Linked DNA regions of Sorangium aterium. Each later gene encodes a partner of the first gene's protein in a complex. Links are inferred from orthologs where the notes say so. Each region holds a gene or a part of one and is shown on either strand. Other genes may lie near its edges. The genes, in order: secY, secG and secA.

The links.
Region 2: secY (region 1) and secG share a complex: the UniProt entries of both Escherichia coli proteins name them as parts of the sec protein translocase complex. The link is inferred for Sorangium aterium from one-to-one orthologs.
Region 3: the proteins of secY (region 1) and secA are in contact, whole or in part, in a crystal structure (PDB 3DIN), measured with the Thermotoga maritima proteins. The link is inferred for Sorangium aterium from one-to-one orthologs. Residues at the interface, in WP_004081795.1 of Thermotoga maritima: Glu108, Gly109, Glu110, Glu111, Ala236, Glu237, Arg238, Arg239, Ile240, Thr241, Ile242, Gln243, Tyr244, Ala245, Arg246, Arg247, Val248, Thr249, Gly250, Arg251, Arg252, Val253, Tyr254, Gly256, Ala257, Ser258, Thr259, Tyr260, Leu261, Pro262; in WP_004082002.1 of Thermotoga maritima: Glu261, Ala262, Arg263, Lys300, Ala301, Arg302, Thr303, Ile304, Ile305, Leu323, Tyr324, Asp325, Pro326, Val329, Ser330, Tyr333, Ile336, Lys340, Phe345, Val349, Glu363, Phe364, Tyr374, Ser375, Gly376, Gly377, Glu393, Ile395, Thr482, Ser483.

What each region holds. Positions count from the first base shown.
Region 1 is NZ_JAQNDK010000005.1:450,066-459,710, reverse strand. The notes cover bases 1-2,918. They hold secY (preprotein translocase subunit SecY), read right to left. Parts: upstream 2,165-2,918; coding sequence 836-2,164; downstream 1-835. Other genes in these bases: rpmD (50S ribosomal protein L30), read right to left, coding at 2,750-2,918; rplO (50S ribosomal protein L15), read right to left, coding at 2,209-2,700; POL72_RS40070 (adenylate kinase), read right to left, coding at 184-825; infA (translation initiation factor IF-1), read right to left, coding at 1-187. Outside these bases: more of rpmD, read right to left, coding at 2,919-2,953; rpsE (30S ribosomal protein S5), read right to left, coding at 2,950-3,567; rplR (50S ribosomal protein L18), read right to left, coding at 3,647-4,006; rplF (50S ribosomal protein L6), read right to left, coding at 4,054-4,671; rpsH (30S ribosomal protein S8), read right to left, coding at 4,671-5,066; POL72_RS40030 (type Z 30S ribosomal protein S14), read right to left, coding at 5,071-5,256; rplE (50S ribosomal protein L5), read right to left, coding at 5,267-5,992; rplX (50S ribosomal protein L24), read right to left, coding at 5,995-6,312; rplN (50S ribosomal protein L14), read right to left, coding at 6,312-6,680; rpsQ (30S ribosomal protein S17), read right to left, coding at 6,685-7,035; rpmC (50S ribosomal protein L29), read right to left, coding at 7,038-7,241; rplP (50S ribosomal protein L16), read right to left, coding at 7,250-7,663; rpsC (30S ribosomal protein S3), read right to left, coding at 7,676-8,368; rplV (50S ribosomal protein L22), read right to left, coding at 8,386-8,724; POL72_RS39985 (hypothetical protein), read left to right, coding at 9,355-9,645. UniProt on the Escherichia coli protein: The central subunit of the protein translocation channel SecYEG. Consists of two halves formed by TMs 1-5 and 6-10.
Region 2 is NZ_JAQNDK010000005.1:1,331,935-1,341,409, forward strand. The notes cover bases 4,282-7,029. They hold secG (preprotein translocase subunit SecG), read left to right. Parts: upstream 4,282-5,393; coding sequence 5,394-5,666; downstream 5,667-7,029. Other genes in these bases: POL72_RS43295 (phosphoglycerate kinase), read left to right, coding at 4,282-4,447; tpiA (triose-phosphate isomerase), read left to right, coding at 4,444-5,286; POL72_RS43310 (hypothetical protein), read left to right, coding at 5,673-7,029. Also shown: POL72_RS43275 (serine/threonine protein kinase), read left to right, coding at 1-490; POL72_RS43280 (polyprenol monophosphomannose synthase), read right to left, coding at 528-1,250; trxA (thioredoxin), read left to right, coding at 1,613-1,936; gap (type I glyceraldehyde-3-phosphate dehydrogenase), read left to right, coding at 2,182-3,207; more of POL72_RS43295, read left to right, coding at 3,212-4,281; more of POL72_RS43310, read left to right, coding at 7,030-7,316; POL72_RS43315 (acyltransferase), read left to right, coding at 7,313-7,987; POL72_RS43320 (DegT/DnrJ/EryC1/StrS family aminotransferase), read left to right, coding at 7,984-9,102; redox-regulated ATPase YchF, read left to right, coding at 9,276-9,475. UniProt on the Escherichia coli protein: Subunit of the protein translocation channel SecYEG. Overexpression of some hybrid proteins has been thought to jam the protein secretion apparatus resulting in cell death; while this may be true it also results in FtsH-mediated degradation of SecY.
Region 3 is NZ_JAQNDK010000002.1:1,346,534-1,356,840, reverse strand. What follows is about bases 2,679-6,258. They hold secA (preprotein translocase subunit SecA), read left to right. Parts: upstream 2,679-3,037; coding sequence 3,038-6,058; downstream 6,059-6,258. Other genes in these bases: fsa (fructose-6-phosphate aldolase), read left to right, coding at 6,196-6,258. Outside these bases: rpoN (RNA polymerase factor sigma-54), read right to left, coding at 1-377; POL72_RS20105 (Crp/Fnr family transcriptional regulator), read left to right, coding at 721-1,479; POL72_RS20100 (DNA-binding transcriptional response regulator), read right to left, coding at 1,433-2,140; more of fsa, read left to right, coding at 6,259-6,846; rRNA maturation RNase YbeY, read left to right, coding at 6,818-7,474; POL72_RS20075 (HU family DNA-binding protein), read left to right, coding at 7,539-7,847; lnt (apolipoprotein N-acyltransferase), read right to left, coding at 7,834-9,591; POL72_RS20065 (outer membrane beta-barrel protein), read right to left, coding at 9,728-10,307. UniProt on the Escherichia coli protein: Required for protein export, interacts with the SecYEG preprotein conducting channel.

The DNA.
Region 1 (9,645 bases):
GGTCGCCCGGCAGGATCTTGATGTAGTACTGCCGCATCCGGCCGCTGATGGTCGCGAGGACGCCGAGGCCGTTGTCCGCCTTCACGCGAAACATGGCGTTCGGCAGGGCCTCTTGAACCACGCCGTCGAACTCGAGCTTGTCGCCCTTCGGTTCCTTCGGCGGTCTGGTCTGATTCTTACGCCTCATTCTCCACCCGAGCCCGGCCGGCCAATGGCCGACAGCACCCTGTGCGTCACGTCTTCAGGCTTCCCGACCCCATCGACGCGATGCAGCAGCTTCTTCTGCTCGTAGAACGGCAGAAGCGCGGCCGTCATCGCCTCGTAGGCATCGAGACGCTTTGCAACAGCCTCGGGCCGATCATCGGCCCGATGCTCTAGCTCCGCACCGGGGGGCGGCGGATTATAGACGAGATGATATATCTGTCCACTTCGTTTGTCAGTGCGGCGATGGATCAACCGTTCCTCGAGCAGGGGACGCGCCACGTCCAGCTGGATCACCGCGTCGATCCGGGTACCGCCCTGGCTGGCGAGCAGCTCGTCGAGCGCGTCCGCCTGCGGCACCGTCCTGGGAAATCCGTCCAGGAGGAAGCCATTGCTGCAGTCGGGCTCGACCGTCCTGCGCGCGATGAGGCCGATGACAGCCTCATCGGGCAGGAGTCCGCCAGAGTCCATGATGTCCAGATAGCGCTTCTCCAGCGTCCCCGACCGCTTTGCCTCGCGCAGCATGTCGCCTGTCGAGATTTGCGGGATGCCGAAGCGGGCGCACAGCAGCTTCGCCTGCGTACCCTTCCCAGCTCCAGGAGGCCCCACCAGAACCAAGATCATTTGCCCTCCATCACGCTTCCGGGAGCCTGCGGCCCCGGATGCGGGTGGCACCGGGGCCCGTCAGCCCCTCGTAGCTCCGCGTGATCAGGTGCGCCTCCAGCTGGTTCACGGTGTCGAGCGCGACGCCGACGACGATCATCAGCGACGTGCCTCCGAAGCCGAAGGGGACACGCAGGAGGTTGCCGACGATCGAGGGCACCACGCACACCGCGGCGACATAGAGCGCGCCGCCCACGGTGATCCGCTGGATCACGCGGTGGATGTAGTCCGCCGTCTGCTTGCCTGGCCTGATCCCGGGGATATTTGCCTGTTGCTTCTTCAGGTTCTCCGCGACGTCCACCGGCTGGAATGTGACGTTCGTGTAGAAGAAGCAGAAGAAGATGATGAGCAGCGCGTAGCCGGTGTTGAAGACCCAGTCCCCCCGGTTGATGATCGCCTGGAGGTGGTCGGCCCCGGGGACGTTCATGTTCGCGAGCGTCTGCGGGAACATCAGCAGCGACGACGCGAAGATGGGGGGGATGGTCCCGGACGTGTTCACCTTCAGCGGCAGGTGCGCCGTCTGCCCGCCGTAGACGCGGCGACCGACCTGGCGCCGCGAGTACACGATCGGGATCTGACGCCTGCCGTTCTCGAAGAAGGCGATGATGGCGATGACGAACACGATGAACGCGACGACCGCGGCCATCGTCAGGGGCTGGAGATCGCCCGCGTTCTGGGCGAAGTAGTTGCCGAGCTCCGCCGGGATGCGCGTGACGATGCTGGCGAAGATCAGGAGCGAGACGCCGTTCGAGACGCCGCGCTCCGTGATCTGCTCGCCGATCCACATCAGGAACGCCGTCCCGGTCGTCAGCGTGATGACCGTCATCAGCTGAAAGCCGATGCCGGGGTGGTTCACGATCCCGGCCCCGGTCTCGCTGCTCGACAGGCCCTCGAGCATCTTCGCGATCGAGAAGGCCTGGAACAGCGAGAGCGCGACCGTGCCGTACCGCGTGTACTGATCGATCCGCCGGCGGCCCTGCTCGCCCTCTTTCCGCAGCTCGTCGATGGGCTTGTAGACCATGCCCATGAGCTGCATGATGATCGAGGCCGAGATGTACGGCATGATCCCGAGCGCGAAGATCGACAGGTTCTCCAGCGCGCCGCCCGAGAACATGTTGAAGAAGCTCAGGAGCCCGCCGGACTGCTTCGCGACGTACTGCCGCATCGCGTTCCGGTCGACGCCGGGCGTCGTCACGAAGACGCCGACCCGGTAGACCGCGAGCATCACCAGGGTGAAGATCACGCGTCGCCGGAGCTCGGGGATCTTGTGAAAGTTGGTGATTCCCGCGAGGCTGGCCATAGGCGATCCTGGACTCCGGCTTGGTGGGTGCGCGTGCGCGCTGGCTACGAGGACGAGGAGTCCGTCGAGTTGCCCTGGGGTGCAGGCGCCGCGAGCACGACCGCCTTGCCCCCCGCCTTCTCGATCTTCTCGACCGCTCCCTTGGAGAAGCGGTGCGCCGTCACCGTGAGCTTCTTCGTGAGCTCACCGTCGCCGAGGATCTTCAGCACGTCGAACCGCCCCTGCACGAGGCGGCGCTCGTGGAGCGCGATCAGATCGACCTGGGCGCCATCGTCGAACGCCTCGAGCGCACCGACGTTGACGTTGACGACGATGTCCGCGAGCGGGTTGCGGAAGCCACGCTTCGGGAGGCGACGCTGGATCGGCGTCTGCCCGCCCTGGAAGTGCTTCTTGTTGATGTTGCCGCCGGCCCGCGCCTTCTGCCCTTTTTGTCCGCGGCCAGACGTCTTGCCGACGCCCGAGCCCACGCCACGGCCAACGCGGAGCCTCTTGGTTACGGCGCCTTCAGGGGCTTGGAGCTTAGAGAGAATGTCCATGTTTCACACTTCCGTACGCGGCGACTCCGCTGGATGACGATCTCGCTTCTCAGGCCTTCGAGGAGGTCGCACCGTCGGCGACCTCCTCGACCTCGACGAGGTGGAGGATCTTCTTCACCATGCCACGGAACGACGGCGTGTTCGCGACGACCACCTCGGACCCCGGCCCACGCAGGCCGAGCCCCTTGATGATCTTGCGGGTGTGCTCGACCTGGCCGATGTTGCTGGCCTTCTGACGTACCCGGAGCTTCACTGCGAGCCTCCTTCACCGCCGCCGCTCGGTGCACCACCACCGCCGCCCGGCTTCCCGGGGGGCGGCGCGACGCTCGCGCGCCGTCGACCCGCGGTGTTCGTGCCACCGCGGCGCTGGTAGTCGAGCGAGTCGAGCTGCATCGACCGCTTCCCGGCGACGCTCTCCGGGCTCTTGAGCCCACGGAGCGCCGCGACGGTCGCGTGCACGACGTTGTGCGGGTTGCTCGTGCCGAGCGACTTCGACAGCACGTCGTGGATCCCCGCCGACTCGACGACGGCGCGCACCGCGCCGCCGGCGATGACGCCCGTCCCAGGGCTGGCCGGCTTCAGCAGGACCTTGCCCGCCCCGACGTGGCCGAACGAGTCGTGCGGGATGGTCACGCCGTCCAGCGGGATGCGGAACAGGTTCTTGCGAGCCTGATCGTTCCCCTTGCGGATGGCCTCCGGCACCTCGTTCGCCTTGCCCAGGCCGATGCCCACGTGCCCCGCTTCGTCGCCCACCACGACCAGCGCCGAGAAGCTGAAGCGCCGGCCGCCCTTGACGACCTTGGCGACGCGGTTGATGTGGATGACTCGCTCTTTCAGCTTCTCTTCGTCGACATGATCGAACGCCATAACCGTCCTCTATCACGTTCTCCGCCGCGGCAGTTGACCGCGCCCGCTGCCCTCACCATCAGGGCAGCGGCTGTGGGAGTCAGAAATCGAGACCTGCCTCGCGCGCCGCCTGGGCGAGGGCGCTGACGCGCCCATGATACAGATAGCCGTTGCGGTCGAAGACGACCTTGTCGATCTGCCTCTCTTTGCAGATCCTCGCGATCAGCGCCCCGACCTTCTTCGCCGCCTCGACCTTGTTGTCCTCGTCGAGGGAGCCCTTGAGGTCCTTCGACAGCGTCGAAGCGTGGGCGAGGGTCTTGCCGCTCACGTCGTCGATGACCTGAGCGTAAATGTGCTTCGAGCTGCGGAAGACGCTGAGGCGCGGGCGCTCCGGCGTCCCCTCGACCTTCTTGCGGATGCGGAGCTTCCGGCGCTCCCGACCGACGATTTTCATGCCCATGACCGTCTCGTCCCTCGGTGCAGCGGCGTAAACGCCGCCGCTCGCCTTTACTTCTTGCCGCCCTTGCCGGCCTTGCCAGCCTTCTCCCGCACGCGCTCGCCGCGGTAACGGACGCCCTTGCCGCCGTACGGCTCCGGCGGCCTGAAGCCACGGATCGTCGCGGCCGTCTGCCCGATGAGCTCCTTGTCCGCGCCCGTCAGGACGAGGATCGTGCCCTTCGAGTCCGCCGGGATCGTCGCCGTGAGCCCCGTGGGCACCGGGAACGTCACCGGGTGGGAGAAGCCGAGGGCGAAGTTCAGCGTCGTGCCCTTGAGCTCGACGCGATAGCCGGTCCCCTTGAGCTCGAGCGTACGCTCGTAGCCCTCGGCGACGCCCTTCACCATCGCGGCCACGAGCGCCCGGGTGAGGCCCTGGAGGCGCGACCCGTCGCGCCCCGGCGCCACCGAGCTCACGTGCAGCTTGCCGCCGTCGAGCTTGATATCCACCTTGTCGGTGATCGCGCGGGAGAGCTGTCCCTTCGGGCCCTTGACGTCGATCTTCCGGCCGTTGACGGTCGCGGTGACCCCCTTCGGCAGCTCGATCGGGCGCTTGCCGACGCGCGACGTCTTCGGAGCGAGCCGGCTGTCACCGTTCGCGGGCTGGGCTGCGTTCGCCTGAGCTTCCATCACCACACCTCGCAGATCAGCTCGCCGCCCATCTTGAGGCGACGCGCATCCCTGTCGCTCATGAGCCCGCGGGACGTGCTCAGGATCGAGATCCCGAGCCCGCTGAACACGCGCGGGATCCTGTCGTGACGCACGTACACGCGGCGCCCGGGGCGGGAGACGCGGCGCACGCCGTCGATCGCGCTCTGACGATCGCGCCCGTACTTGAGCACGATCGTGAGCTTCTTGGGACCCTCGCCCTCGGTCTCGCGCACGTCGGCGATAAAGCCTTCGGACTTGAGGATCTCCGCGACCGCGGCCTTGATGCGGCTCGCGGGGATCTCGGTCCGGTCGTGCCGCGCGAGCGCCGCGTTGCGAATGCGGGTCAGCATGTCGGCGATGGGATCGGTCATCATAGAATCACCAGCTGGCCTTGATCACACCAGGGAGCTCACCACGGAGCGCGAACAACCGAAGGCAGACGCGGCAGAGCTCGAAGTCGCGGTAGTAAGCGCGCGCGCGCCCGCACACCTTGCAACGGTTCTTGTGCCGCGTAGAAAACTTCGGCGGACGGTTCAGCTTCGCAAACTCTTTTGCACGGGCCATCGAAAATCCCTCAATGCCGGAACGGGATGCCAAGCTCGGTCAGGAGCGCGCGTCCTTCTTCGTCCGTCTTCGCCGTGGTCACGAACGAGATGTTGAGCCCCTTCACGACATCGATCTTGTCGTAGTCGATCTCGGGGAAGATGATCTGCTCGCGCAGGCCCATCGTGAAGTTGCCCTTGCCGTCGAACCCCTTCGGGCTAACGCCCTTGAAGTCGCGAACACGCGGAAGAGAGAACGCGATCAGGCGATCCACGAACTCCCACATCCGCTCGGCACGCAGGGTCACCATCACCCCGATGGGCAGGTTCTCGCGCAGCTTGAAGGTCGCGATCGACTTCCGGGCACGGGTCACCACCGGCTTCTGGCCGGAGATCGCCCGCATGTCCTCGACGGCGGAGTCGATGATCTTCGGGTTCTGCACCGCGGCGCCGAGACCCATGTTGATGACCACCTTCTGCAGGCGGGGCACCATCATCGGGTTCTTGTAGCCGAACTTCTTCGCGAGCGCGGCCGTCACGCTCTTCCTGTAGTGCGTGCGCAGCCGGGGAGCGTAGTTCGGGTCGCGCGGGCGATCCTCGGCCGGCCCGGAGGCCTCGGCCTCGGAGCCCTTGGCCTTCGCGCCCTTGGCTTCCTTGCTCTTGGCGGGCGCCTGAGGCTTGGCCTGCTGCGGCTTGGGCTTGTCCTTGCCCTTGCCGGCGTCCTTGGCCGCCTTGTCCTTGTCCTTCTTGTCCGCCATGGCTAGCCCACACCGATCGCGCTGCCGCTCTTGCCGACGCGCGTCTTCTTGCCGTCCTCACCGACGCGCACCTTCACGCGCGTCGGCTTGCCCGTCGCCGGATCGACCGGCATGACATTCGAGGCGTGAATCGGCGCCTCCTTGGTGATCTTCCCGCCCTCCTGGTTGCGCGGCGTGGGCCGCTGGTGGCGGGTCACCGTGTTCAGGCCTTCCACGACCACGCGATCCTCGTCAGCGAGGATCTTCGTGATGCGGCCCTGCTTCCCCTCCTCCTTGCCGCTGATGACCTGCACGAGGTCACCGACCCTGAGGCGCTTCATCAGAGGACCTCCGGAGCGAGAGAGATGATCTTCATGAACTTCTTCGCGCGGAGCTCGCGAGCGACCGGCCCGAAGATGCGGGTGCCGATCGGCTCCTTCTCCTTGTTGATGAGGACCGCGCTGTTCCCATCGAACTTGATGTAGCTGCCGTCCGAGCGCTGGTACTCCCGGGCGGTGCGGACGACGACGGCGCGCGCCGTCTCGCCCTTCTTCACCTTGGTGCCCGGCAACGCCTCCTTGATCGAGACGACGATGACGTCGCCGAGGGCGGCGTACTTGCGGCGCGAGCCGCCGAGCACCTTGATGCACTTCACGATTCGGGCGCCGGAGTTGTCCGCGACCTCGAGATGCGTCGACACCTGGATCATGGCGCTACTCCTCCACCGGGCGGGCAACGAGCTTGGTCACGAGCCACCGCTTGTCGCGGGAGATCGGCCTGTGCTCCGTGATCTCGACGCGATCGCCCACCTTGTACTGGTTCGTCTCGTCGTGCGCCTTGTAGCGCTCCCGCTGACGGACGTACTTCTTGTACACAGGGTCGAGCGCGTTCCGGATGACCTCGACGGTGACCGTCTTGTTCATCTTGTCGCTGGTCACCTTGCCGACCAGCTTGCGCCGGAAGCCGTGCGCCTTCGCCTCGGTCTCAGCCTGCGCAGGCGCTGCGGCTGCCAGCTCGGGCGCCGCAGCGACCGGCTGCTGGGTCTCTGCCTTCTTCTTCGCCATGGCTACGCCTTCTCCTCGGCACGCGCACGCTGCGTGAGGATCGTCTTCACCCGCGCGAGATCCCGCTTCGACTTGCGGATCGTCGCCGTGTCGTTCAGCCGATTCGTGAAATTCTTGAACCGCGCCTCGAACAGGCCCGCCGCCAGAGACTTCTCGAGCTCGCGCAGGTGCTCGGTGGTGCGTTCACGCAAATCCTTCGCCTTCATCGCCTACCTCACGTCAGCCCGCGGGCGAGGAACTTGCACTGCATCGGGAGCTTGTGCGACGCGAGGCGGAACGCCTCCTTCGCAGTCTCCTCGCTCACGCCGCTGATCTCGTACATCACGCGGCCCGGCTGCACGAGCGCGCACCACTCCTCGGGCGCGCCCTTGCCCCCACCCATGCGGACCTCGAGCGGCTTCTTCGTCACCGGACGGTCCGGGAAGATGCGGATCCAGAGCTTGCCCGCGCGCTTCACGTGCCGCTGGATCGCCATACGAGCCGCCTCGATCTGCCGCGAGGTGACGCGGGCAGGCTCGACGCACTGGAGCGCAAAGTCGCCGAAGGAGACGTCGCTGCCCGTCATGGCGAGGCCGCGGTTGTTCCCCTTCTGCATCTTGCGGAACTTGGTTCGCTTCGGAGACAGCATTCTGCAATCCCTCTACTGGATCCGGCGCGCCTTACGCTGCAGGACCTCGCCCTTGAACATCCAGACCTTCACGCCGATGATGCCGACCTTCGTCTTCGCCTCGGCCAGGCCGAACTCGATGTCGGCGCGGAGCGTGTGCAGCGGCACCCGGCCCTCGCGGTAGGTCTCGACGCGGCTCATCTCGCTGCCACCGAGCCTGCCGGCGCAGCGCACGCGGATGCCCTTCGCGCCGAACTTCATCGCGGTGGCCACCGCCTTCTTCATCGCCCGGCGGAACGCGATCCGGCGCTCGAGCTGCGTCGCGATGTTCTCGGCGACGAGCTGCGCGTTGGTCTCGGCCTTCCGGACCTCCTGCACGTCGATGAACACCTCGTTGTCGGTGAACGACGACACGCCGGGGAAGAGCGTCTCACCCTTGGACGCGGTGCCGACGTTCCCGCTCTTCAGCGTCTCGATGCCCTTGCCGCCCTTGCCGATCACCATGCCCGGGCGGGCGGTGAAGACGATCACCTTCGCGCGGTTGGCGGCGCGCTCGATCTCCACGCCGGCGATGTTGGCGTTGTAGAGGTACTGCTTGATCGCGCGCTTGATGCGGATGTCCTGGTGGAGCCACTTCTGATACGCAGCGCCGTCCTCGTACCACTTGCTGCTCCACGTCTTGATGACACCGACGCGGAAGCCATACGGATGGGTCTTTTGTCCCATATCGGCAGGTCCTCTACTTACTTTCTCTCGTCGACTTCGATGACGATGTGCGACACGCCCTTGGTAATCCGGGTCGCACGGCCCATCGCGCGCGGCCGCCAGCGGCGGTTGAACTTGTTCGGCCCCTTGTCGACGGTGGCCTTGCTGATGAAGAGCGCGTCGATGTCGGCGCCCGCCTGCTGGGCGTTCGCGACCGCGCTCTCGATGATCTTCCGCAGGACGGGGGCGCCGCTCTTCTGCGTGAACGAGAGCAACTGGATCGCCTCGTCCGCGTCGCGACCTCGGACGAGATCGGCGATCATGCGAGCCTTGCGCGGGGCGATCCGCGAAAACATCGCACTGGCTTTGCTTACCATTCGAGATACCTCGCGACACCGGCGGGCGGAGTGACTCCGTACCGGGTTTCGGTTCGCTGCGAACCGGTTGCACCGTCGTACGCTTCCGGTCCCAGCCCGACGTCCATCGACGTGGGCCCCCTTCGCGTCACCGGGGGGGTTCCCGCGGCGGCCGAAGGGGCGGAGCTGGGATCGAAGCGCCGTTACGGCTCTTCTACTGGGAGACCGGGAGGACACCCGATCGCCCGGGAAAACGGAGCGCGGTGATTACCAGCGGGAGGCGCGGTACGCAAGCGCGATCCTTCCGCCCCCTTTCAGTTTGTTTCGCGCGTCCCCGCGGCCTGAGCAGCTTTTCAGCTCTTCCTGAACGGACGTCCGGAGGAGCCGGGCACGCCGGGCCTGGTGCCCGGGCAGGCGGACGGACGACCACGATGCTGAAATCTGTTCTTGACACTGACGAAATGCAGCTGAAACAAGCGGTCGACGGCGGCCTGCGCCGCCGACGGCGGAGGTGCGCCCCCGGAGCGTCGGCGTCGGACAGCTGGACCAGGCCGAAGAGCAGGATTGCGAGGGGAATAGGGGAGCCCCAGGTTCAGTCGAACGCACCAGGCCGTGGAACTCTTCCCTGACATTGTAGGAGGCACCGTGACCATGCTTGCTCGCCATCGCCATTCTTTCCTCGCGCTTACCTTCATCTTGCCCGCCATCGTCACCGGCTGCGTCGTGACCACGGAGGACACCGACAACGACGTGGACCAGACGGTCGGACCCGGCGTCACCCACGGGTCCACGAGCAGCGGAGGCGACGGCGGCGACGGCGGCCAGGGCGGCGACGGCGGCCAGGGCGGCGACGGCGGCCAGGGCGGCAGCGGCGGCGACGGCGGCCAGGGCGGCGACGGCGGCGGCGATGCGTGCGTCGAGGCGTCGGACGGCGACCTCACG
Region 2 (9,475 bases), 880 kb from region 1 along the record:
GCGCAGGGAGGTGAGGCGCGCACGCAAGGAGGAGCGGCGCGCGCGCCGGCACGAGGGGCGCCCGTCGCTCGATCGCGGCCTGGTGGGCCTGCCGCTCGTGGCCGCGCTGTTCGGCCTCACCGTCGCGCGCATCGCCGTCGGCCTCGCGCTCGGGGTGATCGTCCCGACGGTGCTGACGCTGCTGTCCCTGGTGTTCGGCCGCGTGCTGCGCGAGAAGGCCGCGCCGAACGTGCGCAGGGCCGGGCGGGTCGCCGACCTCGCGCTGCGCCGCGCCACCCGCGTCGTCCGCGGGCGCCCGGAGCCCGACGCCGCTGCCGAGCGCGGCCAGGACGAGGCGGCGCGCGTGCGCTTCGAGGAGCAGGAGGCCCCCGGTCGCTCGCGCATCCACGACGGCGACGTCGCGCTGGAGGAGGAGCTCGACGAGCTGGAGGCCGATGAGCACGGCCGCGCGCACGCCGGGTCGCGGCCGCCTCGCGCGGGGGAGCGCTGAGCCCAGCGCGCGCTCGCGCTCCGGCGGGGCCGCGCGATCAGATGCGGCCGCGCGCGGCGTCGAGCTTCAGGCGGAAGACCTCGACGATCGCCTCGGCGAAGATCCGGCGGCTCATCTTCGAGCGGCCTGCGCGGCGGTCGACGAACACGATCGGCACCTCGACCACGCGGAGCCCTTTGCGCAGCGCGCGGTAGGTCGTCTCGATCTGGAAGGCGTAGCCGTTCGAGCGCACGCTGCCGAGATCGAGCGAGAGGAGCGCGCGCCGCGTGAACGCCTTGTAGCCGGTCGTGAGGTCACGGATGCCGACCCCCAGGATGGTCCGCGCGTAGAGGGAGCCGCCCTTCGAGAGCACGTGCCGCCCGAGGCCCCAGCCCTCCACGCCGCCGCCCGGCATGTTGCGCGAGCCGAGGACGACGTCGGCGCCCCGGGCGATCGCGTCGAGGAACGCCGGCAGGTGGCGCGGGTCGTGCGAGAGGTCGGCGTCCATCTCGAGCGCGACGTCGTAGCCGCCGTCCAGCGCGCGCTGGAAGCCCTCCAGGTAGGCCGTGCCGAGCCCGCGCTTCGCCGCGCGGTGGAGCACCCGGACGCGCCCGTCGCGCGCGGCGAGCTCGTCGCCGAGGGCGCCGGTCCCGTCGGGCGACGCGTCGTCCACGACGAGCACGTGCGCGTCCGGGGCCGCCGCGAGGACGGAGCTCACGAACTCGGCGAGGTTGTCTCGCTCGTTGTACGTCGGCGTGATGATGAGGGTTCGGGGGGCCATCCTGGCTCGGCGCCGCGCGAGCGGGCGCTCGCACGCGTGGTCGTGCGCACCGTGCAGCGCCGCGCGCCGGGTTCGCGGGCGTCCGCTCGCGCTCAGGCCTCCGCCGCGTCGGCCAGCAGGGGCGCTCCGGCGCCGGGCGATCTACCAAAACGATGGCGCAGGCGGAAGGTTCCGCGGGGTGCGCCGCGAGCGCCTTGTGGGTTGCCGGAGGCGTGCGCGCCGGGTACTTTCCTTTCCCGACAGGGCGTCCGCTCTGCATCGGGCCGATAGGCTGGCGCGGCCTCGGTCAACCCACGGGGCGCGCCCCGCGCACCACCCGCGCGGCCCCGAACATGAACAGCGCGGCACCGACGGAGACAATCATGGCAGGCGAGCACGTCGTCACCTTCACCAACGAGAATTTCGAGTCCGAGGTCATCAACTCCCCGATCCCCGTGCTCGTGGACTTCACGGCCACCTGGTGCGGACCCTGCAAGCAGCTCGCGCCGATCGTCGAGACGATCGCCAAGGAGTCCCAGGGCACGCTGAAGGTCGGCAAGCTCGACATCGACGCGGCGCCCAAGCTCGCCCAGAAGTACAACGTCCGCGCCGTTCCGACGTGCATCCTGTTCCGGGGTGGCGAGAAGGCGGGCTCGTACACCGGCGTCGCGAGCAAGGAGAAGCTCCTCCGGGAGCTCGGCGTCTGATCCGCGGCCGCGCGTGACGCCGGCGCGACAGCGCCCGAGCGCGCCAGCGCTCCCCTTCCCACAGACCGAAACCACCCCAAATACCGACCGAAAGCCCTCCCGGCGAGGCGCCGCTCCGGCCAGCCGGCCGCGGCCCCGCCGCCGCCGGCGCTCCACGTCGCCGGCGCCCCGCGGCTGAGGCTTTGCTTGACCGTCGCGCGCGAGGTGACTACGACTCGCGCCGGCCACTTTCCCAGGAGTTCGCGATGGCGACGAAGATCGCAATTAACGGTTTTGGGCGCATCGGACGCTGCATTGTCCGCGCGCTTTACGAGCGCGGCGTGAAGGATATCGAGCTGGTCGCCATCAACGACCTGACGGATCCGGCGACGCTCGCCCACCTCTTCCAGTACGACTCGATCCACCGCGAGTTCAAGGCGGCGAAGGTCGGTCACGGCGACAAGCACATCAGCATCGGCGATCGGAAGATCGAGGTCCTCGCGCTGAAGGATCCGGCCGAGCTGCCGTGGAAGAGCCTCGGCGTCGACATCGTCCTCGAGTGCACCGGCCTCTTCACGGACAAGGCGAAGGCCGCCGGCCACATCAACGCGGGCGCCAAGCGCGTCATCATCAGCGCGCCGGCCAAGGGCCACGACCTCACGGTCGTGATGGGCGTGAACGACGAGCTCTACGACGCGCAGAAGCACACGGTCATCTCGTGCGGCTCCTGCACGACGAACTGCCTCGCCCCCATCGCCAAGGTGATGCTCGACAACTTCGGCATCGTCCGCGGCCTGATGACGACGGTCCACTCGTACACGAACGACCAGCACCTGCTCGACATCCCGCACCGCAAGGGCGACCTGCGCCGCGCGCGCGCCGCCGCCGTCAACATGATCCCCTCGAGCACCGGCGCCGCGAAGGCGCTGTCCGAGGTCATCCCGGCGCTCAAGGGCAAGTTCGACGGGCTCGCGATCCGCGTCCCCACGGTCGACGTCTCGCTCGTGGACCTCACCCTCGAGACCGAGAAGCCGATCACGAAGGAGAGCATCCACGCCGCGATGAAGCAGGCCGCCGAGCAGGGGCCGATGAAGGACGTCCTCAACTACACCGATCGGGAGCTCGTCTCGGGCGACTTCATCGGCTCGCCCGCGTCGAGCACCTTCGACTCGACCATGACGTCGGTCCTCGGCGATCGCTTCGCGAAGATCTTCTCGTGGTACGACAACGAGTGGGGCTTCTCGAACCGCATGATCGACCTCGCGCAGCTCGTGGCGAGGAAGGGCGTCTAGCGCCGTGAAGCTCACCGGAATCCGCTCCGTCGAAGACCTCGCCGCCGCCGGGGGCGCTGCTGGCCTCAGCGGCAAGCGCGTCTTCATCCGCGTCGACTTCAACGTCCCGCTCGACAAGAAGACGGGCAAGATCACGGACGACTCGCGCATCCGCGAGGCGATCCCGACGATCAAGCTCGTCATGGAGGCGGGCGCGAAGGTGATCCTCGCGTCGCACCTCGGCCGCCCGAAGCCGGGCAAGACCGAGGGGCTCTCGCTGGAGCCGTGCGGGGGGCGGCTCAGTGAGCTCACGGGCTACGAGGTCCACCTGCCGGACGACTGTGTCGGCGACTCGCCCAAGAAGGTCATCTACGACCTCCGGGCGGGCCAGATCTGCCTCCTCGAGAACCTCCGCTTCCACGAGGAGGAGGAGAAGGACGACGAGGGCTTCGCGCGCCAGCTCGCCGAGCTCTGCGACGTCTACGTCGACGACGCCTTCGGCGCCGTGCACCGCGCCCACGCGTCGGTGCACGCGCTGCCGCGCCTCATGCGCGAGCGCGCCGCCGGCCTCCTCCTCCAGAAGGAGCTCAAGGCGCTGACCCGGCTCGTCGATCGCCCGGAGAAGCCTTACGTCGCCGTCCTCGGCGGCGCCAAGGTCTCCGACAAGATCGACGTCGTCGAGGCGCTCCTCAACGTGGTCGACACCCTGTGCATCGGCGGCGCGATGGCGAACACCTTCCTCGCCGCGCAGGGCAAGAACCTGCAGAAGAGCCGGATCGAGGAGGACAAGCTCCCGCTGGCGCGCACGATCATGAGCAAGGCGCGCGATCGGGGCATCCAGCTCCTCCTGCCCGTCGATGCCGTCGTCGCCTCGAGCATCGACGCGACGCAGGGCGAGCCCGCGTCCGTCGACGCGATCCCCGAGGGCACGATGGCGCTCGACATCGGCCCCCGGTCGATCGAGCAGTTCGGCCAGGCGATCGAGAGGGCGAAGACGGTGTTCTGGAACGGCCCGATGGGCCTCTTCGAGACGCCCGCCTTCTCCAAGGGCACGTTCGACGTCGCGCGCATCATGAGCGGCGCCTCCGGCTTCACGGTGGTCGGCGGCGGCGACAGCGCGGCGGCGGTCAAGCAGGCCGGCGAGCACATCGCCAAGGGCTTCGATCACATCTCGACCGGCGGCGGCGCTTCGCTCGAGCTCATCGAGGGCAAGCGTCTCCCGGGCGTCGAGGCGCTCCGGTCGGCCGAGGTGAGCGAGTGAAGCCCGTGAACGATGGGGGCACGCCCGGGGAGGCGGGAGCCGCCTCGCGGGCGGCCTCGCGTCGTCCGCTCATCGCCGGCAACTGGAAGATGAACGCCGGGGGCCAGGACGCATGTCCTCTCTCGGCGGCCGTCGCCAAGGCGACGCGTGAGCTCACCCGGGCCGAGGTGGTGGTCGCTCCGCCGTTCACGGCGATCGCCGCCGTGGCCCACGAGCTCGCGGAGGCGAAGAGCGAGGTCGGCATCGCCGCGCAGAACATGAGCGCGGAGGTCTCCGGGGCGTTCACCGGCGAGATCTCCTCGGGCATGCTCAAGGACGCGGGCGCGACCTGGGTGATCCTCGGGCACAGCGAGCGGCGGCAGCTCTTCGCCGAGACCGACGAGTCGGTCGCCCGGAAGGTCGCCTCGGCGATGGCCGCCGAGCTGCGCCCCATCGTCTGCGTCGGCGAGACGCTCGAGCAGCGCGAGGCGGGTGACACGCTCGCCGTGGTCGAACGGCAGGTCCGCGCCGTCCTCGACGAGCTCGCGAAGCAGCCCGGCTTCGGCGTCATCGCCTACGAGCCGGTCTGGGCGATCGGGACGGGCAAGGTCGCGCGCGCCGAGGACGCTCAGGAGGTGCACGCGTTCATCCGCGGCCTGCTCGCGAAGGCCTCGGAGGACCTCGCGGGCGTCACGCGCATCCTCTACGGCGGCAGCGTCAAGGCCGACAACGCCGAGGCGCTGCTCGCCCAGGACGACATCGACGGCGCGCTGGTCGGAGGGGCTTCGCTCGACGCCGCTGGCTTCGCCAAGATCGTCGAGGCCGCTCACCGACTGGCGGAGCGCGCGGAACAGGGGTAGATCGCAGGCCGCTCCCGTCTCGCCGCGGGAGCGCCGGCCTGTCCTGCCGCCCACTTGCCCCCCTGGGCCCCTCGCGCGGGCCAGACTCACCCAGCTGAAAGACGCCGATGCTTCACACGCTCCTCAACATCGTGCACGTGTTCGTCTGTCTGTTCCTCATCCTCGTCGTGCTCCTCCAGCAGGGCCGCGGGGGCGGGATGGGCTCGGCCATGGGCGGCGCGACGGCGCAGGTGTTCGGCGGCCGCGGCGCAGGCAACTTCATGACCCGCCTCACGGCCGTCTGCGCTGCCGTCTTCATGGCGACGAGCGTGTCGCTCGCCTACCTCTCGTCGGCAGGCGACCGCGAGCTGCGCGAGTTCGAGAAGTCCCAGGAAAAGTAGGCTCGCGTGCTGGGGCCCGCCCCCGCGCCGGGGAGGGAAGCGGGCAGGGCGCTCGACGTGGGGTCGTCCGTGGAGGCGGCGTCGGCCGCCTCCGTCCCTTTCGCGCGCGACCTTGCCCTCGTCGCCCTCGCCAAGGCGGTCGTCTCCGCCCTGGTCCTCGCGCTCGGCTTCCGGGCGGTGAGCGACGACGACTTCGCGCGCGTGGTCCTCGCGCAGGCGTGGGCCCACGCGCCCCGGCTCGACCCGACGGGGACGAGCTGGCTGCCTGTCCCTTTCTGGCTCAACGGCGCGCTCTTCCGGGTCTTCGCGCCGACCCTCGAGGTCGCCCGCGCCATCGCCTTCGCCCTCGGCCTCGCTTCGGCCGCGCTCGTCCACCTCTCCGCCCGCTGGATCACGGGCGACCGCCGCGCCGCGCTCGCCGGCGCCCTGCTCGCCGGCGCCTTTCCCTGGAGCGCTTGCCTCGGCGTGGCGACGGTCCCCGAGCTGCCGACCGCCGCCCTGTCGCTGTTCGCGGTGGCGTCGCTCGTCACGCCGCCGGCCGGGCCTGCGCCCCCGGCCGGACGCGCCCTCCTCGGCGCGTTCGCGCTCGTGCTCGCGACGCTCTCCCGCTACGAGCCCTGGTCCGTCGCCGTCGCCTTCGCGGCGATGGCGCTGCTCGCCGCCGCCCGCCTCGGCCAGGGCCGCGGCGCGCAGGCGAAGCTCGCGCTCGCCGCGCTCATCGCGCTCGCCGGGCCCGCCGCGTGGATCGCGTGGAACCGCGCCGCCCACGGCGACGCGCTGCATTTCCTCGCCCGCGTCGCCTCCTACCGCAGCGCGATCGGCCCGGGCGGCGACGGCGCCCTGCTGCGGCTCTTCGCGTACCCTGCCGCGATGGTCCGCGAGGAGCCGGAGCTCTTCGTGTGGCCCATCGCCATCGCCCTCGTCGCCTGGCGCGCCCGCCGCGGCGCTGCGCCGGGGGCAGCGCGCCCGCTCCCGCCGCTCCTTCGCGCGGCCCGTCCGTACGCGCTCCCCGGCGCGGTCGCCGCCTTCCAGATCGCGGCGCTCTCGCTCGCCCTCGTGCGCGACGGCGCGCCCACCCACCACCCCGAGCGAGCGACCCTCCTCGCGCTGCTCTTGCTCGCGCTCGCCGTCGGGGATCTCTCGGCGCGCGCGTTCCGGGGCGCCTCGGCCGGCGCGCGGCGCGCCCTCGGCGGCGCGCTGCTGGTGGTGCTCGCCCTCGGCGCCTTCTTCCGGCCGCACCTGCGCCGCGAGCACTTCAATCCGCGGAGGGACGAGGTCGCCATCGGCCGCGTCGCCGCGGAGCTCACGCCTCCTTCCGCGCCCCTCCTCCTCGAGGTCGTCGACTATGGCCACCTCGCGGCGCTCGCCGCCCTGGGGCGTCCCGAGGGGGTTCACCCCGATCGCTCGATCGATCCCCGTGATCCGCCTGTCCGCTCGAGCTTCGAGGACCCGGCCTCGCTCGCGCGCCGCGCCGCCGGCCTGGGCGCCGCCTACCTCATCGGGCGCGTCAGGCCGCCCGTCATCGATTTCGCCGGCCCGCCGCTCGCGACGCGCGGCGCCTGGGGGATCTGGCCGGTGCCTCCGGCAGGCGGCGCGCTGGGGGCCCTGCCGGAGGGTGGCCCCAGCGGCCCCGCGGACAGGGCGCCATGAGCGAGCCTGCAAAGCCCTTCTTCGCGCACCCGTCTGCGTGCATCGACGAGCCCTGCGACATCGGCGAGGGGACGAAGGTGTGGCACTTCTGCCATATCTCGGCGGGGGCGCGGATCGGCCGCGCCTGCGTCCTCGGCCAGAACGTCTTCGTCGCGGGCACCGCCGTCATCGGCGATGGCGTCCGGATCCAGAACAACGTGTCTCTTTATGACGGCACGCTGGTCGAGGACGACGTGTTCCTCGGCCCGTCCGCGGTGCTCACCAACGTCGTCAACCCGCGTGCCCCGATCGACCGCCGCGCGTTCCTCGACACGACGCGCATCCGTCGCGGCGCCACCGTGGGCGCCAATGCCACCATCGTCTGCGGCGTCACGATAGGGCGCCATGCGTTCGTCGGCGCCGGCGCGGTCGTCACGCGCGACGTGCCCGACTATGCGCTCGTCACCGGCGTGCCGGCCCGGCGCACCGGCTGGATGAGCCGCCACGGTCACAAGCTCGTCGCCGCGCGCGACGGCCTCCTGCGCTGCCCCGAGAGCGGCTATCGCTACGAGCGCCGCGGCGACATCGTCCGCTGTCTCGACCTCGACGAGGACGCGCCGCTCGCCCGGCCCCGCGCCGCGGCCACGCGCCATTACCGCGATCCCCTCTCCGCGGAGGACACCGACGGATGACCGCCCCTGTTCCCTTCTTCGATCGAGCCCGCGGAGATCTCGCCCTGCAGGACGAGCTCTCCGCCGTGTTCCAGTCCGTCCTCCGGAGCGGCCACTACATCCTCGGTCCGGAGGTCGAGGCCTTCGAGTCGGAGTGCGCCGCGTACCTCGGCGTCCGGCACGCGATCGGCGTCTCTTCCGGCACCGACGCGCTGCTCGTCGCGCTGATGGCGCTCGGCGTCGGCGCGGGCGACGAGGTCGTGTGCCCCGCATACACGTTCTTCGCGACCGCGGGCGCCATCCACCGCTCCGGCGCCACGCCGGTCTTCGCGGACGTGCTCCCTGGCTCGTTGAACATCGACCCCGCCTCGACGGCGCGCGCCCTGACGGAGCGCACCCGGGCGATCCTCGCCGTCCACCTCTTCGGCGACTGCGCGCCCATGGATGAGCTCCTCGCGATCGCGGGCGGCCGTGGCCTGCCGGTCATCGAGGACGCGGCCCAGGCGTTCGGCGCCGAGCGCGGCGGCCGCCGCGCGGGGGCGCTCGGGCTCATGGGGTGCTTCTCGTTCTTCCCGACCAAGAACCTCGGCGGTTTCGGCGATGGCGGGCTCGCGACCACCGACGACGACAAGCTCGCGGAGCGCGTCCGGACGCTCAGGGCGCAGGGCGCTCGGAGGAAGCACCATCACACCCGTATCGGCGGCAACTTCCGGCTCGACGCGCTCCAGGCGGCGCTCCTCCGCCGCAAGCTCCCGCGGCTCGGCGCGCTCCTCGAGCGGCGGCGCGAGCACGCCGCGCGGTATGCCGCGCTGCTCGGCGGGCGAGATCTGCCGCTGACGCTGCCGGACGCCGGCGCTGCGGGGCATACGTTCAATCAGTATGTCATTCGCCTGAAGGATGCCTCTCTGCGCGATCCGCTGCGGAGCTCGCTTGCGGAGCAGGGCATCGGCACCGAGATTTATTATCCCGCGCCGCTCCACCTCCAGCCTTGCTTCGCGCAGCTTGGCCCGCCGGAGGGCTCCCTTCCGGTCGCGGAGGCGGCGGCGCGCGACACGCTCGCGCTCCCCATCTTTCCCGAGCTCACAGGCGACGAAGTCACCCGCGTGGCGGCCGCCATCGCTTCATTTTTCGGTTGAACCAGACGCTTCGGCGCAGCGGCGTCAAGGCGCCGCGTCGGTGACCCTCCGCGCGCCGGGCCGCGCTGGGCGCTGGCGGTGGACGGCGGCGCGGGCAAACCGGGAATCTCGCTGGGGCGGTCCTGCCCACGGGGAAGGGCCGCGCGACCCTGCCTGTGCTAGACGTGCGCGCCATGAGCGTCGAGGTTGGCATCGTCGGACTGCCCAACGTGGGCAAGAGCACCCTGTTCAACGCGCTGACGGCCGCCAAGGCCGAGGCGCAGAATTACCCCTTCTGCACGATCGAGCCCAACGTCGGCGCCGTCCCTGTCCCTGACGACCGGCTCACGACGCTCGCGAAGTTCATCAAGACCGAGAAGATCATCCCCGCCAT
Region 3 (10,307 bases), on another replicon or contig:
TCGAAGCCGCCCCGGTGCGCGGGCATGGCCTGCTGGAGCTGCCTGTTTTCCAGGAATTGCTCCCAGTCCACCTCCTTGACCCGCTTCTCCGTCTCGCGCGCCGCGATGTCGGTGTCTCGGTCGAACCGCTCGCCGTTCTCGAGCCGCTGCTCCGTGGGCAGGTCGGCGTTCCTCCCCCGCTGATCCGCCTTGTCGCCGTCCCGCGCCTTCGGGTCGGTCATGTCGTCCGCGAGGACAGGGTTGCCGTCCAGCTCCTTCCTGATCTCGTCGACCAGCTCGAGCCGTGAGAGCTGCAGCAGCCGGATGGCCTGCACCAGCTGCGGGGTCATCACAAGCTGCTGCGACAGCTTGAACTGGAGCTTCATCTCCATGCCCATGAGGAGCTCCTTCTCTCAGTTCGCCGCCAGCGCCACCCGCCGAACGGGGGCCGGGGCATTGCGCGAGGTTCGTGCCATCGAGTGTCTCATTGGTGGCCTCACCCCCAACGTAGCATCGAACGGGGCAGCGGCCCGGGTCTTGCTTTCACGTCTGCACCAAAAAATAGCGCAGGGCTTGCATCCTACACCGCTGAACATGGTTTCAGCCTTCGCCGCGGTAGATTTTTCGCCCCGCGCGGAGCTCTGCCCGCAGCCAGTTCGGATTGGCCCCCATCTGCCGATCGTTGCACTATCGGCCGCCGATCGGGAGGCTTGAAATCCCGAAAGGTTGGGCGAAGGCGCGATGGGAAAGCCGAAGGTGCGCGGACCTACGCGCGGGCACGGGATGGAGGGCGTGCGCGGCGGGGCGTCGTCGCCGGATGTCGAGAAGGAGCGGATCCTGTCTCGCTCGCCCCTCGCGTCGCTGGCCTCGCCGAGCCGGCGTGCGCTGTTCGAGCTCGGCAGGGTCGAGCGGCTCACGCGCAGGCAGTGCGTTTGCCAGCAGGATGCGCCGCCGAGGCACCTGTTCCTGATCGGGGCGGGTCGCGTGAAGGTCGAGCGCGTCGCCGACGGTCGGGTGGTTCCGCTCGGGCACCGCGGGCCCGGCGACCTCGTCGGCGAGGGCGCCCTCGCGGGCGCGACGGTCTCCTCCGAGAGCGCGACGGTGCTCGACGAGGGGGACGCGCTCGTGGTGCCGCTCGCCGGTCTCGAGCGGCAGCTCGCGTCCGACGCGGCGCTCCGCGGCGCGCTCGCCGCGGCGCTCGTGGCGCGCAAGCTCGAGACCGAGGCGCGCCTCGGCTCGCTGCTCCTCTGCACGGTCGAAGCGCGCCTGATCGAGTTCCTCCGCGCCGCTGCGCGGCGCTGGGGGCAGCCCCACACCGCTGGACAGCTGGTGTCGGCGCCGTTCACGCACGCGGACATCGCGCTGCTGATCGGGTCCACCCGCGAGACGGTCACCCTGCTGCTGGGCAAGCTGAAGCGCGCCGGCCTGATCGCGTTCGACCGGCGGCGGATCGTCATCCGGGATGGCGAGCACCTCGAGGCGCACGCCGCGACGGCCTGAGCGTCCGCCCGGAGGGGCCGCTGCGCGGCCTGCGCTGGAGCCGGTACACCGCGGCGCCGTTCGGCTCGATGAAGGTGCGCCGCTCTGCGGGGCGGCCTCCCGCGCCTTCCACGCCCGCCGCAGCGCCAGGCGCGCTCGGGCGGCTCCCCTCCAGCTCGCCGATCTCGCCCTGGACCAGACGGAGGCGAGGAAAGATCCCGGACTGCGTGGATTCCCGGGCGCGGAGGTCGACGAAGATCGTGCTGAGCAGCCGACCGAAGGCGTACGGCTTGAGCAGGACCTCGCTGACGTCGTCCGTGCCGTCGCACGAGGCCGGCTCGTCGGCACAGAAGATAACCCGCCGGGGCATCGTGCCCTCGCGCCGCAGGCGGCCCAGGATCTCCCGGGCGCCTTTCGTTCCGGGGGCGAGATCGATCAGCGCGACGTCGTAGACGCGCTCGCGGGAGAGGGAGATCGCTTCCTCCAAGGTCGCGGCCGGGCTGACGAGCGCGCCGCGGTTGCAGAGGAGGAGCGCCGTGGCCCTCCGGAGGACATGGTCCTGATCGAGGAGGAGAACGTTCGGTTGGTACGTCATCGGGTATCCCTGCGGCTTGCAGTCGAATTGCCCCGCATCGACGAGGACGGCGACGAGCGCGCCCCCTCCGTCGTTCAGCGGCAGCATCCGCGTCCGCGGACGGTCCCCCCTTCGCAACGCACGTGCCGAGGGGGAGGCGCCGCCGCCGCCCGGGCCTCGTTTCCCCTGTTCTCGGCGGCAACCCGGTCGTTCGAGCGTCGCTGCCGGTGAGGCTGCCCCGCCGACCCCGGGGCCGCCGCTGTGCCCATTTCGCGCTCCCTCCGCAGCGCCTCTCCGCCCCGACGAAGAGCGCCCCCCCACCCTGTCGGCTTGCCCACCGCGTCCTTGGCCGTCGGTGGGCGGTTCGTGCGCACGGGCCAGCCCAGGTTTGCGGCCCCTCCAGGGCGGCGCGGTCCGCCGATCCGCCGGTTGCTCCAGGCTCGACGTACCGCGGGCCACATGTCCGGACCGCTCGCGCTGCCCCGACCTGACGCGTTCGGCGCAACGCAGCAAACTGATTTTCCCGCTTGATGAGGCTGGCGTGGGGTGCCACAAGCGTCCGCGCGCACGAGTGGCGGAATTGGTATACGCACCGGTTTTAGGTTCCGGCGCCGCTAGGCTTGGGGGTTCGAGTCCCCCCTCGTGCACCACGGCTTGGCGCCTGGAGGACTCGACCAGCTCGCGGCGTGACGCGCCGCCCCGGGGCGCCTCCGCCGGGTAGCCCGGGACGGTCGTGGTCCGCTGGGCGCGCGGCGCGGGGACGAGCGTTCGTCGTCGGGCCGCGCGCGGATTTGAGGACGAACGCGTGATGGGGCCCGGGCCGCGGAGCCTCGGACGGCCTCCGGCGGCCTCCAGCGGATCGCCTCGGCGGCGTCGTCGACCGCGCGCGCGGTCCCGGAATTGCGCGACGCCCGCGGCGCGACTACGTTCGCGTTCCTCGGCCGGACCCTCTCCTCCCACCTGACCGCCGCGGAGCCAAGGCACGTAAAGATGTTCACTTGGGCGATGAAGAAGATTTTCGGCACCTCGCACGAGCGTGCCATCCGCCGCATGCGACCCCGGGTCGAGGTGATCAGCAGGATGGAGCCGGAGCTGCAGAAGCTCTCGGACGCCCAGCTCCGGGCAAAGACGGCGGAGTTCAAGGAGAAGCTCGCCAACGGGGCGACGCTGGACGACATCCTGGTCCCGGCGTTCGCGGTCTGCCGCGAGGCGTCGAGGCGCGCGCTCAAGATGCGCCATTACGACGTGCAGCTCATCGGCGGCATGGTGCTCCACAACGGCTGCATCGCCGAGATGCGCACCGGCGAGGGCAAGACGCTGGTCGCGACGCTCCCCTGCTATCTGAACGCCCTCGAGGGCAAGGGCGTCCACGTCGTCACGGTGAACGATTACCTGGCGCGGCGCGACGCCGAGTGGATGGGCAAGCTGTACGGCTTCCTCGGCCTGTCGACGGGCGTGGTCGTCAACCAGCAGGGCGACGCCGAGAAGCGCGACGCGTACCGCTGTGACATCACGTACGGCCAGAACAACGAGTTCGGCTTCGACTACCTGCGCGACAACATGAAGTTCTCGGCGCTCGAGTACGCGCAGCGCCCGCTGCACTATGCGATCGTCGACGAGGTCGACTCCATCCTCATCGACGAGGCGCGGACTCCGCTCATCATCAGCGGGCAGGGGGAGCGCTCGAGCGACAAGTACCGCACGATCAACGAGGTGATCCCGCAGCTCCGGAACGAGGAGCATTACGCCGTCGACGAGAAGGCGCACTCGGTGACGCTGACCGACGAGGGCGTGGAGACGGCAGAGCGGCTGCTCGCCTCGCTCCAGGTGCTCAAGGGCACGAACCTCTATGATCCGGTGAACCTCGAGACGCTACACATCCTGAACCAGTGCTTGCGCGCGCACACGCTCTACAAGCGCGACGTCAACTACATGGTACGCGACGGCAAGGTGCTCATCATCGATGAGTTCACCGGCCGCGTCCTGGCGGGGCGCCGGTGGTCGGACGGCCTGCATCAGGCCGTCGAGGCGAAGGAGAACGTCCGGATCCAGGAGGAGAGCCGGACGATGGCGACGATCACCTTCCAGAACCTCTTCCGGCTGTACAAGAAGCTCTCCGGGATGACCGGCACCGCGGACACGGAAGCGGCGGAGTTCCACAGCACGTACAAGCTCGACTGCGTCATCATCCCCACGAACAAGCCGGTGGTCCGCGTCGACTACGAGGATCTCGTCTACAAGACCGAGAAGGAGAAGTTCACGGCGGTCATCAACGAGATCCTCGAGAAGCACGAGCTCGGCCAGCCGATCCTGGTGGGCACGACGAGCGTCGAGAAGAGCACCGCGATCAGCCGGATCCTGACGAAGCGGGGCGTGAAGCACAACGTGCTGAACGCGAAGCACCACGAGAACGAGGCCTACGTGGTCGCGCAGGCGGGCCGCAAAGGGGCCATCACGGTCTCGACCAACATGGCGGGTCGCGGGACGGACATCATCCTGGGCGGCAACGCGGAGATGCTCGCCAAGCTCAAGTTCAAGGAGCAGAACCGCCAGCCCGAGGCGGAGCCCGAGGCGTTCGAGGCTCTGGTCGAGGAGATCAAGAAGGAGTGCACCGCGGAGGGCGACGAGATCCGCGAGATCGGCGGGCTGTACATCCTGGGCACCGAGCGGCACGAGTCGCGCCGCATCGACAACCAGCTGCGCGGCCGCGCCGGCCGCCAGGGCGACCCCGGGACGTCGAAGTTCTACCTGTCCCTCGAGGACGACCTCATGCGCATCTTCGCCGGGGATCGGGTGAAGAACCTGATGGAGCGCATGGGCATGCCCGACGACGAGCCCATCGAGCACCCGTGGGTGACGAAGAGCGTCGAGAACGCGCAGAAGAAGGTCGAGGAGCGCAACTTCGACATCCGCAAGAACCTGCTCGAGTACGACGACGTGATGAGCGCGCAGCGCAAGACGATCTACGACATGCGCCAGTCGCTGCTCGTCGGCCGTTACTCTCCCGAGATCATCGACGAGGAGGGGAAGCCGACGGGCGAGAAGCGGACGATCAAGCCGCTCGCGTCCATCGTGGAGCTGGTCCGGCCGGACGTCGGCTACCTGCTCGGCATGTTCGCGAACGACCCGGTGATGCCGCTCGACGCGGACGGCAACCGGCGCGAGATCGTGCGAAAGGACTTCGAGAAGACGGAGCGGTTCGTCGAGCTCGAGAACATGCAGCGCGAGATCTACACGCGCTGGGGCGTGAAGCTCGAGCTCGAGTCGCGCGCCGACAAGGTCCTCGAGATCTACGACGAGTGCTCGGAGCTCATGCCCCTGGCGCTCACCGAGCAGCGCGAGCGGCTGCTCGATCTGATGGACCGGATCATCGGCGCGATGGTCGAGGAGTCGTGCCCGGCCCGCAAGCCGCCGGAGGACTGGGACTGGGGCGGCATCTTCCAGGGCTTTCGCGAGCACTTCGGCGTCGAGCTGCCGGACGACATCGCGCACATCGGCGACCAGGAGACGCTGGCGCGGGAGCTCTACGACCGCGCCGAGAAGGCGTACGAGAAGCGCGAGGAGGAGATCGGCGTCGAGCTGTCGCTGCGCATCTTCCGCCACCTCTACCTGGAGGAGCTCGACAAGGCCTGGGTCGACCACCTGACCGACATGGACCACCTCCGCGACGGCATCGGTCTGCGCGGCTACGGGCAAAAGGACCCGAAGCAGGAGTACAAGAAGGAGGGCTACAACATGTTCGTCAACATGGTGGCCCGCGTCTCCTCGAACGTGGTCACGAAGCTCTTCAGCGTGAACGTCAGGCGCGCCGAGCAGGAAGAGGCGCAGATCGAGGCTGCGGATCGCGAGCGGCACGCTGCGGCGCTGCTCGACGCCGTCGCGCAGCACGACGAGTCCCTCCCGATCGGCGCGAACCCTGCCCCGGCGCTCCCGCAGCCTGCCGTCATGCAGGAGCAGGAGTGCCCCTGCGGCAGCGGCCAGCCGTTCAACAAGTGCCATGGTGTCGAGGACGAGGCGACGGCCTGAGCCGGCGCTTCCTGCCCGCTCCGCCTGATAGCTAGAACGAGGCAGCGAGGGCCCCTGCCAGGCCCTTGCTCCTCGGCATCTCACCCCCGCATGAACACCGCCTGAGGACCGATCCATCGGTTCCCGGAGGCAGCATCATGAAGGTGTTCATCGATTCAGGGGATATCGCGGAAATCAGGGAAGCGCAGTCGATGGGGGTCATCGACGGCGTCACGACCAACCCGTCGCTCCTCGCCAAGGCCGGCAAGCCGACGAAGCGGGCGATCGCCGAGATCTGCGAGGTGGTCGACGGCCCCATCTCGGCCGAGGTGGTGGCGGTCGAGAAGGACGCGATCCTCCGCGAGGGTCGCGAGCTCGCGAAGATTCACCGGAACGTGGTGGTCAAGGTGCCGCTCATCGACGAGGGGCTCAAGGCCGTCCGCATCTTCGCTTCCGAGGGCATCAAGACGAACGTGACCCTCTGCTTCTCGGCCGCCCAGGCGCTGCTCGCGGCCAAGGCTGGGGCCACGTTCGTGTCGCCGTTCGTCGGGCGCGTCGACGACGCCGCGGGAGACGGGATGGATCTCGTCCTGCAGGTCGTGACCATCTTCAGGAACTACGGCCTCTCGACGCAGGTGCTCACCGCGAGCGTACGGCACCCCGTCCACTTCGTGCAGGCCGCCATGATCGGCTCGCACGCCGCGACGATGCCGCTCAAGGTCATCAAGCAGCTGATCAAGCACCCGCTCACCGACGTCGGGCTCGCGCAGTTCTTGGCAGATGCGAAGAAGATCCCCGAGCTGGTATAGCGATCCCGTGGCCGAGAAGCGCAAGGAGAGCTCGGGGACGAAGCGCCGCGGGAGCCGCCCGGCGGCCCCCGCGGTCGTGTCCGTCACGACGCAGGGAGGGCCCTTCAAGGGGGTGTCGACAGCGGTCGTGCGCCGGCGGGCGAGCAAGATGCTCGCCCACCTCGCGTTGGAGGGCGTGGAGCTCTCCGTCGCCCTGGTGAACGATGAGGCCATCCACGAGCTCAACCGCAGCTACCGGCGCAAGGACAAGCCGACCGACGTCCTCGCCTTCCCGCTGCTCGACCAGAACGGAGCCAACTCGCGCAGGCGCGGCCGGCGAGGTCCCGTGGATCCGTCGGTGTGGCGCGGTCTTCTCGGCGACGTGATCGTCTCGATCGACACGGCCGCGCGGCAGGCCGCCGAGCGAGATCGCCCGCTGCTCGACGAGATCACGATGCTGCTCGGGCACGGCCTGCTCCACCTGCTCGGCTATGACCACAAGACCGACGCAGAAGAGCGGGAAATGACGGATTTGACCCGTGAGCTCGAGGTCGCGGCGGCGTCTCGAAGCAACAGCACCACTGTAATCAAACCACATCGCAGCACCGCGACGCCAAACGCGACGCCAAAGAAGACGGGGGCGCGATGAGTTATCGCTTGCGATGCGAAACCTCGCTTGTTAAACGGACGCCCCCTTTCGACTTGGAGGAGACATGCCCGGTTCGAACAAGCTGACCAAGGCGCAGATGATCGTCGGTCTTGCCGAGGCCACCCACCTCGACAAGAAGTCCGTGGCCAGCGTGCTCGATGCGCTCGGCGAGCTGGTGAAGAAAGAGCTCGGTCCGGAGGGGCCGGGCGAGGTCACGGTTCCGGGCCTCGTGAAGATCAAGGCGAAGGAGATCCCGGCCACGCAGGACCGGGAAGGCGTCAATCCGTTCACGAAGCAGCCGATGACCATCAAGGGCAAGCCGGCGAGCCGCAAGCTCCGCGCGGCGCCCGTCAAGGCGCTCAAGGACGGCTGAGCGGCGCGTCCGTGGCCGCAGCTTGCGTCGCCGCATCGGGCGGCGCGAGCTCCGGGGGCCCCGCAGGCGGTCGCGCCCCCGAGCTGACGCCCCGGGCTCGTTGCGGGGCCTTCGCTGTGGAGCGTCGCGCCCGGAGCGCACAGCCGATGCTCGCGAGGGCGAGCAGCGTCGCCATCGGGGCGTCGCCCAGCCGGGTGTAGAGCGTCAGCGGCGTGTCCCTGATCGAGGGGGTCGCAAAGGTCACCCCCGGCGCTGCGCTCTCGTCGCGGCTGCGCACCACGCCTCGGGCGTCGATCCACGACACGACGCCGAGGTTCACGGCGCGCACGAGATCCCGGCGCAGCTCGATGGCACGCATGACCGCGAGCCTCGCGTGCAGCTCGGGCTCGGCGCTCCCGGTGAACCAGGCGTCGTTCGTGATGTTGACGAGGAGGCTCGGGGCGAGCGTCCCGGTGATCCGCCGCCCCACCCCGGTGAGCGTGTCCTCGTAACAGTTGAGCACCCCGATCCGGAGCGCGGGCCCGTGCTCTCGGGGCAACGTGAGGGCGCGCGGCTCTGCGCCCGGGATGAGCCCGCCGCTTTTCTGGAAGATGCGCCGCAGCCAGGGCAGGTAAGCGCCGCCCGGGACCGTCTCGCCGAACCAGAGCAGCTGCAGCTTGTCCTGCGTCGGCTGCATGCTCCCATCAGGGAGCACGAGGGTCGCGGAGTTGTAGCTGTTCCGTTCCTCGACGCCGTCGGCGGCCTTCACGGGCGGCGCCTGGGTGATGAGCCCCGCGAGGATGGGGCCGCGGATGTCGGGCCCCAGGATCGCTCGACCGCCGCGCGGCGCCTGCCGGGCGCTGTGCGAGAGGGGGTAAGGATACGCCGCCTCGGGCCAGAGGGTGAGCTCTGCGCCGCCGGCCTCGGCCTCCCGGGTGAGCTCGTGCAGGGTCCGCAGGATCCGCGGGTGGTTCTTCGCTTGCCAGCGCTCATGCGGCCCGACCGCCTGGTTGACGAGCGCGACCCGCGCCGTCGGCAGGCCGGCGCTGGCGCGCTCGACCGCGGCCATCCGCAGCGCACCGTGGACCGCGAGCAACCCGAACAGCGCGACGCTCGAGAGCGCCGGGTAGAGGATCGCTCGGGGCAACCGAAGGCGGACGGGCCGCGATTCCTGAGCGAGCGCGCTCTCGAGCGGCCGCCCGCCCGGCGCTCTCCCCGAGGCGGCCAGACCGGCGCGGGTGAGCAAGGCCGCCCCGACGGCGAACAGCACGGAGACGCCCCGCTCGCCGATGAGGTCGGCGAGCTGCACGAGCGCCGGCCAGGGGCTCATGAGACCGGCAGGAGTCCAGCCGAAGACGGTCGGGATGGCCACGGCGGCGAACACGCCGGTCGCAAACGCGAGCTCGAGGGGAGCGCGCAGCCGCCGGATGAGCGCGCTCGTGATGCCGCCGCAGACCGCCCAGACCAGCGACTGAGCGGCCGCGAGCAGCACCAGCGCGAGGTACGAGGCGGCCGCGCCGAGAGGTGTGAACCGCTGGATGACCTCTGGCACGAAGCGCAGGCCCACGATGCCCGCCGCCGTTCCCCACACAGCGCCGCGCCCGAAGGCGCGCCAGACCGTCGGGGCGTCGTGGACGGCGGCCGCCAGCAGGGCGAGGCCAACGATGACGGCGGGGACCAGATCCGTGGGCGGCGCCGTGAGGGCGAACGTCGCGCCGCCAGCGAGCGAAAGGAACAGCGGGGCGCGGCCACGGAGCGCGCGCATGATCGAGGCCTGGGGCACGATGCGGCGTTATACCGCGTGGAGACGGTCCGGACCGCGACCGCGACGACGGCCTGGCCGAGCGCAGGACGGACGCGCACCGCACGGTCAGGGCGGACAGGAGGCTATGACGAGCCGCTCACCAGTAGATGCTGAGCCCGCCGCGGAAGAGCCCGCCGCCCGATGTGTTGGTCGTGCGGCCGGTGTCTGGATCCGTGAACTCGGGAACGAGCCCACCGTCCGTACGGCTGCGCACGAAGCCGAGCGCATCGACGTTCAAGGCGATGCGAGGGGAAAGCCGGAACTCGAGGCCGATGCCGCCGTGCGCACCGAAATAGTCGTACTCCGTATTCGGAACGAACTCGGTGCTGCCAGCCGCGGCCTCGCTCGAGGAGCGATCGACCTCGGCGTGCGCGATGTTCAGGCCGCCCATGAAGTAGAACTGGGTGCGGCTGCGCGGGTTGACGAACAGCATCCCGCTCAGCGAGAGCGGCACCTCGGTCCGCTGGTCGCCGTTGTAGTCCGTGCCCGCGAGGAAGTCGGCGCCTGCATCGATCGCAAACGCCGGGACGGGCCGGTAGCGCAGGCTGATCCCGACGCCTCCCATGCCAGCGTCCTCCGCGCCGCCGTGCTCGCGCCCCAGCATGACGCCCTCCATGCGGAGGTTGATCCCCCAGTGGCGCCGCCAGCGCCGCTTCACCGGCGGAGGCGGCGCCGGG